DNA from 4 places in the Rhodoferax saidenbachensis genome. Region 1 is predicted to be linked to each of the others. Evidence: predicted binding sites of a transcription regulator. Region 1 holds the regulator's gene; each other region holds the start of a gene.
What was found. The regulator LexA, encoded in region 1, represses DNA repair genes until DNA is damaged. The targets are predictions, from matches to a motif close to ACTGTATNNNNATACAGT.

Region 1 (2,202 bases):
GTATCTCGGGTGTGGAAGCCCCCAAATTTGCCGACACCGAGCAAACCATTGCGGAGCTCAAGGCGCGCATCCAGAAAACGCGGGACTATCTGGCCACCGTACCGGCAGCGGCGCTGGACGGTACCGAAGACAAGGACATCACCTTTCCCGTGGGGCGCGAGCGCACCCGCACCATGAAGGCCGAGGACTATCTCAAATTGTGGGTGTTACCCAATATGTTCTTCCACATCACCACGGCCTACGCCATCCTGCGCCACAACGGTGTGCCAGTGGGCAAGCAGGACTACCTGGTGGGCGGTCAGGGCTGATGTGAAGGGGCCCTGCGCGCAGCCGGGCGTTCTGTTGCGTAGCCCAAAAAGACCTAGAACAGGCTCTCAGTGGCAGGTGGCTTCGCTGGCGGCCAGGCGGTCCAGCTCGGCGCATACGTCGGCCATGCGCCCGGAGATCACCATGCGGCCCACGCTGGCGCGGGTCTGGCCGGCCTCCAGCACACGCACCACACGCAAGGGCTTGCGATGGGCATGAATTGGGGCTATAGCCCGCGCGGGTATTGCGCAAGCAGCTACCAATTTAGGAGCAATTTTAGTAACCGCCGACGCATGTGTCGCGGTTCGCTGCGGGTTGGCAATGGCATGTGGCAGCGGACGGGCCGGGGTGCCGATCCAGCGCAGCAAACCCTGCAGGGGCAGAAAAACACCGGAATGGGCAAAAAGCGCGAGGTTCATAAGAGGCCTTGTAAGTGCTGCTGGTTCACATGAGCATGGTGTTGCGGATCAGGCCGACGGCCAGGCCTTCAATCTCGAAAGGCTCGCCGGGTTCCACCACGATGGTCTGGTAGTCGGGGTTCTCGGGGTGCAGCTCGATCAGGTGTTTGTTGCGGCGAAAACGCTTGACCGTGACCTCGTCGCCCAGGCGGGCCACCACGATCTGGCCATTCTTGGCGTCTTTGGTGGCTTGCACGGCCAGCAGGTCGCCGTCCATGATGCCGGCGTCGCGCATGGACATGCCGCGTACCTTGAGCAGGTAATCGGGCTGGCGCTGGAACAGGCTGTTTTCTACATAGTAGGTCTGGTCCACATGCTCCTGGGCGAGAATGGGCGAGCCTGCGGCTACCCGACCAATCAGCGGCAGGGCCAGTTGGGCCAGGTTGGGGAAGGAGAGCTGCTTGAGGCGTGTTTCGTGGATGGAGCGCAGCGTGTCACTCTTGAGGCGGATGCCGCGCGAGGTGCCGCTGACCAGTTCGATGACACCCTTGCGCGCCAGCGCCTGCAAATGCTCTTCGGCGGCGTTGGCAGACTTGAAGCCCAGCTCAGTCGCGATTTCGGCGCGCGTGGGGGGCGCACCGGTGCGGGCAATGGCGCTCTGGATCAGGTCCAGAATCTGCTGTTGGCGGGCGGTGAGTTTGGGACTCTCAAGCATGGCTGACTCCTTAAAAATGGGTCGGTACTGGCTGTGGGTCTATACACACTGTTTTATCATCCAGTACCTGTATTTTTAACCAGTTTTATTTTCTTTGCAAGCAGGACGTTGAAATATGTCGAAAAAAGTGGTGTTTCTGGGCATGGGCGGCACGATTGCGGGCCAGGCCCAGAGTGCGACCGACAACGTGGGCTACAAGTCCGCCCAAGTGGGCGTGGCCCAGTTGCTGCAGGCCGTGCCCGCTCTGAAAGAGGCGCTGGGCAAGCGGACGTTGGTCTCCGAGCAGGTGGCCCAGGTGGACAGCAAGGACATGGAATTTGCCCACTGGTCCCTGCTGGCCCAGCGCGTCGTGCACCACCTTGCCTCGCCGGATGTGGATGGCGTGGTCATCACCCACGGCACCGATACGCTGGAGGAAACCGCGTACTTTTTGTCCTGCGTGGTGTCCGCAGCCTTGCTGGCGGCCAAACCGGTGGTGTTGACCTGCGCCATGCGGCCCGCCTCGGCTCTGGTGCCCGATGGGCCGCAAAACCTGCTCGATGCCACAGCGGTGGTGTGCACTGCGGGCGCGCACGGCGTGCTGGTGGTCTGCGCGGGTAGCATCCATGACGCGCGGGAGGTGCAAAAGGTGCATCCCTACCGCGTGGACGCGTTTGACTCTGGGGATGCCGGCCCTTTGGGCGTGGTGGAAGAGGGCGCTGTGCGCCTGATGCATGGCTGGCCCGCCGCAGAGGCGCAGACGGGTCCGAGCCTGGACACCATCGCCACCCACACCTGGCCCCG
Region 2 (2,202 bases), 1.7 Mb from region 1:
AATGGCGGCTCTGCTGCGGCCATACTTTTGGTAGATGTACTGGATGACTTCTTCACGCCGCTGGTGCTCAAAGTCCACATCAATGTCAGGCGGCTCATTGCGTTCGCGGCTGATGAAACGCTCGAACAAGAGCGAGGTTTCTTCCGGGTTGGCCTCGGTCACGTGCAGGCAGTAACACACCACCGAGTTGGCCGCTGAGCCGCGGCCCTGGCAAAGGATGTGTTTGCTGCGGGCGAACTTCACGATATCGTGCACGGTGAGGAAATACATCTCGAAGTGCAACTCCTCAATCAACGCCAGCTCTTTTTCAATTCGGACGCGTATGCCGTCCGGTACGCCTGCGGGGTAACGCTCCCGCGCGCCCTGCTCGGTGTACTGGCGCAGGGTTTGCGCGGGTGTGGTGCCGGGCAGCACCGCCTCCAGCGGGTAGTGGTAACGCAACTCCTTCAGGTCAAACCTGCATTTGTTCGCTATCACCTGCGTGTTGGCCAGCAGCGGTGGCGGGTACAGCGCCGCCAACCGCGCGCGGCTGCGCAAGTGCGATTCAGCATTGGCCTGCAGCGCAAAGCCACATTGCGCCACCGGTGTGCCCAGACGCACAGCGGTCAACACATCGTGCAGCGGCTTGCGCGAGCGCACATGCATACGCACACCACCCGCAGCCACCAGCGGTACGCCGGTGATCTGGCTGATCTGCTGCAGGCGGTGCAACTGCAGCCCATCGTCTGCGCCCAGTGGCAGCTCGGCCGCCAGCCACACATTGATGCCAAACAGGCCTCTGGCCCTTATGGATATTGCGCAAGCAGCTTCCATATTGATAGCATCCGGCAGTACCAGCAAGACCTCACAGTGCTGTAGCAGAGCCCACTGTGCCTCCTGCCACACCACGCGGTACTGCCCCTTGGGTGCGGCACGGCGCGCCAGGGTGATGAATTCACACAGGTTGCCCCAGCCCTCCAGGTTGTGCGCCAGCGCCACAGCCGCGAAGCCCGCGCCCACACCGCTCACCTGGAACTCGGCACCCAGCAAGAGCTTCAGGCCCAGCGCCTTGGCCTTCACATGCGCACGCACCACTCCGGCCACCGAACACTCGTCGGTGAGGGCCAGCGCGCTGTAACCCAGTGCATGCGCGCGCTGCACCAGTTCTTCGGGCTGCGAGGCGCCGCGCTGAAAACTGAAGTTGCTTAAGCAATGCAGCTCCGCATAGGCCGGCAGAGGCATCGCAGGAGGGAATGGACGAGTAGCTTCCATATCCTGTAAATACTGATTATTTATACAGTATATCGACTTGCCGTATTCAAACATGCAGCGGTAAGAACGCGTGGATCACTGCGGCCGAGTGCTTAAATAGGTCCACCCCACAGACTCACTTGGAACCACCATGAAAAACCGCACGCTGGGCCAAGCCCACACACCCGCTTCGTCCCTGGGGCTGGGCTGCATGGGCATGAGCGAGTTTTATGGTGCCAGCGACGACATCCAGTCCCACAAGACACTGCAGCGTGCGATGGAGCTGGGCATCAACTTCTGGGACACCGCCGACACCTATGGTTTTGGCCACAATGAAAGTCTGATCGGCCACTTCATCGCCCAGGGCGGTCCTGCGGTGCGCAAGCAACTGGTCATTGCCACCAAATTTGGCATCGTGCGCGAACCGGGCAAGTACGAGCGCCGCATCGACAACAGCCCGACCTATATCCGCAGCGCCTGCGAAGCATCCTTGCGGCGCCTGCAGGTGGACACCATCGACCTGTACTACTGCCACCGGCGCAACCCGGAGGTTCCCATCGAAGACATGGTGGGCGCCATGGCCGACCTGGTGCACGCGGGCAAGGTGCGTCAGATCGGACTGTCCGAAGTCTCGCCCAGCACATTGCGCAAGGCCCACGCGGTGTACCCCATCGCCGCCCTCCAGAGCGAATACTCGTTATGGGCACGCGAGCCCGAGTACGAAATGCTGCAGGTCTGTGCCGAGCTGGCCACCAGCTTTGTCGCCTACAGCCCGCTGGGCCGCGCCTTTTTGACCGGCACGTTCAACACCACATCGCTGGCCGGCAATGACTTCCGCAAGATACTCCCACGCATGCGCGGCGATGCAGAAGCCACCAACCGCCTGCTGGTGGAGGCGCTGGGGCGTTTTGCTGCCGCACGCGGTGCGACGAATGCGCAAATCGCGCTGGCCTGGTTGCTCCACAAACACCC
Region 3 (2,202 bases), 1.8 Mb from region 1:
GCTATCAAAGAAGTAGCACCTTGCGCACATTCCACGGGGGCCAGAGCCTGATTTGGCTTGAATATCTGCCCCACCAGCGCGGCCCGGCCACCAAACAGGCGTTCGCTGCCCGACACCTCCAGCACCAACGCGTCGTCCACGCGCGCCACCATCGGCGTGAACTGCAGCGCCCACCAGGCCCAGGCGCTGTGCGGGTCTGCCAGCGCGGCATCAGGCGCGGGCTGCAGTGCGATCCAGTGCATGGCCGGGCCTCCACGCTTGGGCCGCCAGCAGCATGGACAGCCGCGCCGGCCGCGCTGCCAGATGCAGCGGCTGTGCCAGCGGCGGGCCACGGCGTTTGTGCACCTGCACTTCCAGTGCGTCCTCTGCGCCCGGTGCGCCGGGCGTGCCGTCCTGTGGAACGCGCGGGCCCATATGCAGGCGCAGCGCCGCAGGAGACGGCGCGTTCTGCGTGGTGGCGGGGCGCATCACAAACAAGAGCTTGTGGTGTTCGGCCGCCGCAATCTGCAGGCGGCGCAACTGGTCCGAACGCACGGCTTCCTTGCGCCCCTCGGGCAGCCAGACCAGCACCGCGTCCACCGGCGCGCAACGCAAGGCCTGCTCGGCAGCCCACAGGCGCGCAGACAGCGCCTGCGCCGTCACCCACAGCAGCCGCGCGGTACGCAGTCCTTGGGCCGCCAGGGCCGGGGCAAATGGCGGATGCGGCGCACCCACCAGCACCACCGGACCGCTGCCACAGCGTGCCAGCGCGGGCAACAACAGCCGCCATTCGCTGTGCACACCCTGTGGCTGCAGCAGCTCAACCAGCGCGCCAATGGGCCAGCCACCACCGGGCAATTGCGCGTCCAGCAGCCGGTCGCCCGTGGCCAGCACCTGCGCAGGTGCCCCCGCCAGCGCGTCCGCGTGCCAGACGTCGGACGGCAATGACTGCAAAGAGAGGGAAACGGGAGAGCGAGACACGGCAAGGCTTTGGAATAAATACTGTATTTATTCACAGTATAATTCCGACCTTCCAAACTGCAAGTGGCAGAGGCTATTGCGGGTGGCGTGTGTAGGGGCGATGGTCTGTTGGTGGGGCTGTGGCTTTTCGTTCGTTGCCGACGTGGCATCTGACCTTACCGGTCGATTCGCCGCCAGAAATGGACCTTCAACATTCCTACTAAAAACGGCTATGGAATCCCCCGCATGGGGGATAGACCAAAACACATGGGGTCGGCAAAATGCCGCGGCCAGCTTGCTCTATTTCGCAGAACTTTTATAACTGTACGAATCAGCCGTGCATTGCTTGCAAAGCCAGACTGCAAGCGGACTTCATAGGGATTTCATGGCCAAAATATCGAGCACACGCCAGTTTATCGAGCAGGTTTTTCTTTATACATTGCGTTAGGCACCGACGAATCTACCTCGCACCTTCTTTCACAGCTAGCATTAATCGATATATATCTAGAGGGAACCTCATGTACTTTCAAGTCGTCATCGAGACAAACGAAAAGATCGGCAAACAAAGCAAGAACAAGCAGTACTTCGAGCTAGACAAGACTGACCTTTCAGACATTGAGACACGAGTCCTAATGCCGTTCTTTCGAGGTGAAGACTTTCAGTTCGATGGCTACTTCCTCAGCAAAGCAGAGGTCAAGCGAATTGCCATTAAGCAGACCGAGAAGACAGTAGCTGAGCTTTCGAAATACGAGAACGATCACATGCCATCCAACGTGATCATGTTCGTTTCTCCGAGAGACATTGTTGGGTACGACAGGCACACCAAGGACATTACCAACGAGGTGTTCGACCGCGTTAAGGCCAATCTATCAAAGGCGACTCCAGCCATGCTTTCAGAGGTCAAAGCCAAGAAGGTTGAAATCCTCGATCAATCAAAGGTTTTCATAGTTCACGGACGAGACGATCTGGCCAAGATCTCGGCGGCAAGATTCGTCGAACAGCTCGGGCTAAAGGCGGTAATCCTTCACGAGCAGGTGAGTGGTGGCAAGACCATCATCGAGAAAATTGAGGAGCACACCAACGTCGGCTTTGCATTGGTTCTGTATACGCCTTGTGACTCAGGTAGCTTGGTGGGTGATACGCCAAAGCCTCGCGCTCGGCAGAACGTCGTCTTTGAACACGGGTATCTAATTTCAAAGCTAGGTCGGCGTAACGTTTGCGCGCTCGTGAAGGCAGGCACAGAAATCCCAAACGACATTAATG
Region 4 (2,202 bases), 1.1 Mb from region 1:
GCCGTCGCAGGTGCCGGGCGCGCCGGACGCGCGATGGCGGCTTCCTTGACCGGCAGGTTCACCAGCGCGGCCATCACGCCCAAGGCAATGGCTATGTACCAGACGATGTCGTAGCTACCCGTCTTGTCATACAGATAGCCACCGAGCCAGACGCCGAGGAACGAACCGATCTGGTGGCTGAAGAACACAAAACCGCCCAGCATGGACAGGTGCGCCACGCCAAAGATCTGCGCCACCGTGGCATTGGTGGGGGGGATGGTGGATAACCACAGAAGGCCCATGACGGACGAGAACACATAGACGCTGGTGGGCGACAGCGGAGCTATCAAAAACACGCTGATGGTCACGGCGCGCGCCAGGTAAATGAAGGCGAGGATGTTTTTCTTCGGAATCTTCTGGCCCAGCACGCCGGCCGCGTAGGTGCCAAACACGTTGAACAGCCCGATCAGCGCCAATGCGTAGCTGGCCACCTGGGGCGACAGGCCCTTGTCGCGCAGGTAGCTGGGCATGTGCACGCCGATGAACACCACCTGGAATCCGCAGACGAAATAGCCTGCCATCAACAACTGGAAGCTCGGGTATTTAAAAGCCTCGCGCAGGGCTTGCACAATGGTTTGTTCACGCGGTGGTGGTGCGCTACCCGCAAAGCCGGGCTCGCGCAGACCCCAGGCCAGGGGCGCCATCAGCAGGGCGGCAAAGCCCAGCAGGCTCAGCGCCTCCTGCCATCCAAAGTGGCTGATCAGGAAACCTTCGGTCGGCACCATCAAAAACTGGCCAAACGAACCCGCCGCGGCGGTAATGCCCATAGCCCAGGAGCGCTTGTCGGCCGACACATTGCGCCCGATCACGCCATACACCACGGCGTAGGTCGTGCCGGCCTGGGCCACGCCAATCAGGACGCCAGTGGACAAGGTAAACAGCAAGGGCGTGTTGGCATGCGCCATACCGACCAGACCCAACGCGTACAGCGCTGCGCCCAGAACAATCACCTTGAACGCGCCAAAACGGTCGGCCACCATGCCGGCAAAAATGCCGGCCACGCCCCAGGACAGGTTCTGGATGGCAATGGCAAAGGCAAAGGTCTCGCGGCTCCAGTCCTTGGCTTGGGTGATGGGCTGTAGCCAGAGGCCAAAGCCGTGGCGGATGCCCATGGAAAGGGTCACGATGGCAGCGCCGCAAATGAGCAACTGGGTCAGGCTAAGGCGGGGAGGGGAAGTTTGCATGGCGCCTAATATAGCCATTCCGCCTGGCCCACGCGGTGTAGCGGGGGACAGACCACGACAGCATCCATGCTGTTTGCGGCTGTTTATTCATACAGTTAATTGCCGCCAATCACACTACAATCGCGCCCTATGGCAACAAGCAACCCCGTCAAAACCACCCCCGAATACAGCGAAGGCTCGATCCGGGTCCTCAAAGGCCTGGAGCCCGTCAAGCAGCGTCCGGGCATGTACACCCGCACCGACAATCCCCTGCACATCATCCAGGAAGTGCTGGACAACGCCGCCGACGAAGCGCTGGCCGGTCATGGCAAAAAGATCAAGGTCACCCTGCATGCCGACGGCTCGGTCAGTATTGAAGACGACGGCCGCGGCATCCCGTTTGGCATGCACCCCGAAGAAAACGCCCCGGTGATCGAGCTGGTGTTCACCCGCCTGCATGCGGGTGGCAAGTTCGACAAGGGCAAGGGCGGCGCCTACAGCTTCTCGGGCGGCCTGCACGGCGTGGGCGTCTCCGTCACAAATGCTTTGGGCAAGCGTCTGGAGGCCATCACCCACCGTGAAGGCTCGGTCGCGCGCATCGTGTTTGAAGGCGGCGACGTTGCGGAGGCCCTCCAAGTCCGTAAGGCGGGCGAAGGCGACCGCAAGAGCGGCAGCACGATACGTGTCTGGCCCGACCCCAAGTATTTCGAATCCGCCGTGCTGCCTATGGGCGAGCTGACGCACCTGCTGCGCAGCAAGGCCGTGCTGATGCCTGGCGTCAGCGTCACGCTGGTGAATGAGAAAACCAAGGACAGCCAAAACTGGCTTTACAAAGGCGGCCTCAAAGACTATTTGATGCAGACCTTGAATGGCGATCCGGTGATCCCGCTGTTTGACGGCGAAGGTTTTGCCGACAGCCAGAACGACAACTTCGCCGAAGGCGAGGGCGCCAGCTGGTGCGTGGCCTTTACGGAAGAAGGTAACCCGGTACGCGAGAGTT

Region 2: a site for LexA is predicted at 1,263-1,280, ahead of RS694_RS16520 (error-prone DNA polymerase). Genes of this name have one in related genera too.
Region 3: a site for LexA is predicted at 981-998, ahead of imuA (translesion DNA synthesis-associated protein ImuA). Genes of this name have one in related genera too.
Region 4: a site for LexA is predicted at 1,302-1,319, ahead of RS694_RS13505 (DNA topoisomerase IV subunit B). Genes of this name have one in related genera too.

What each region holds. Positions count from the first base shown of each region.
Region 1 covers NZ_CP019239.1:1,714,112-1,716,313, forward strand. The annotation lists gene RS694_RS08190 (DUF1993 domain-containing protein) at 1-308, shown strand, start outside; gene RS694_RS08195 (hypothetical protein) at 375-725, opposite strand; gene lexA (transcriptional repressor LexA) at 751-1,419, opposite strand; gene RS694_RS08205 (asparaginase) at 1,535-2,202, shown strand, end outside.
Region 2 covers NZ_CP019239.1:3,463,375-3,465,576, forward strand. The annotation lists gene RS694_RS16520 (error-prone DNA polymerase) at 1-1,251, opposite strand, end outside; gene RS694_RS16525 (aldo/keto reductase) at 1,382-2,202, shown strand, end outside.
Region 3 covers NZ_CP019239.1:3,475,253-3,477,454, forward strand. The annotation lists gene RS694_RS16570 (DNA polymerase Y subunit UmuC family protein) at 1-242, opposite strand, end outside; gene imuA (translesion DNA synthesis-associated protein ImuA) at 211-960, opposite strand; gene RS694_RS16580 (TIR domain-containing protein) at 1,458-2,202, shown strand, end outside.
Region 4 covers NZ_CP019239.1:2,842,229-2,844,430, reverse strand. The annotation lists gene RS694_RS13510 (MFS transporter) at 1-1,223, opposite strand, end outside; gene RS694_RS13505 (DNA topoisomerase IV subunit B) at 1,353-2,202, shown strand, end outside.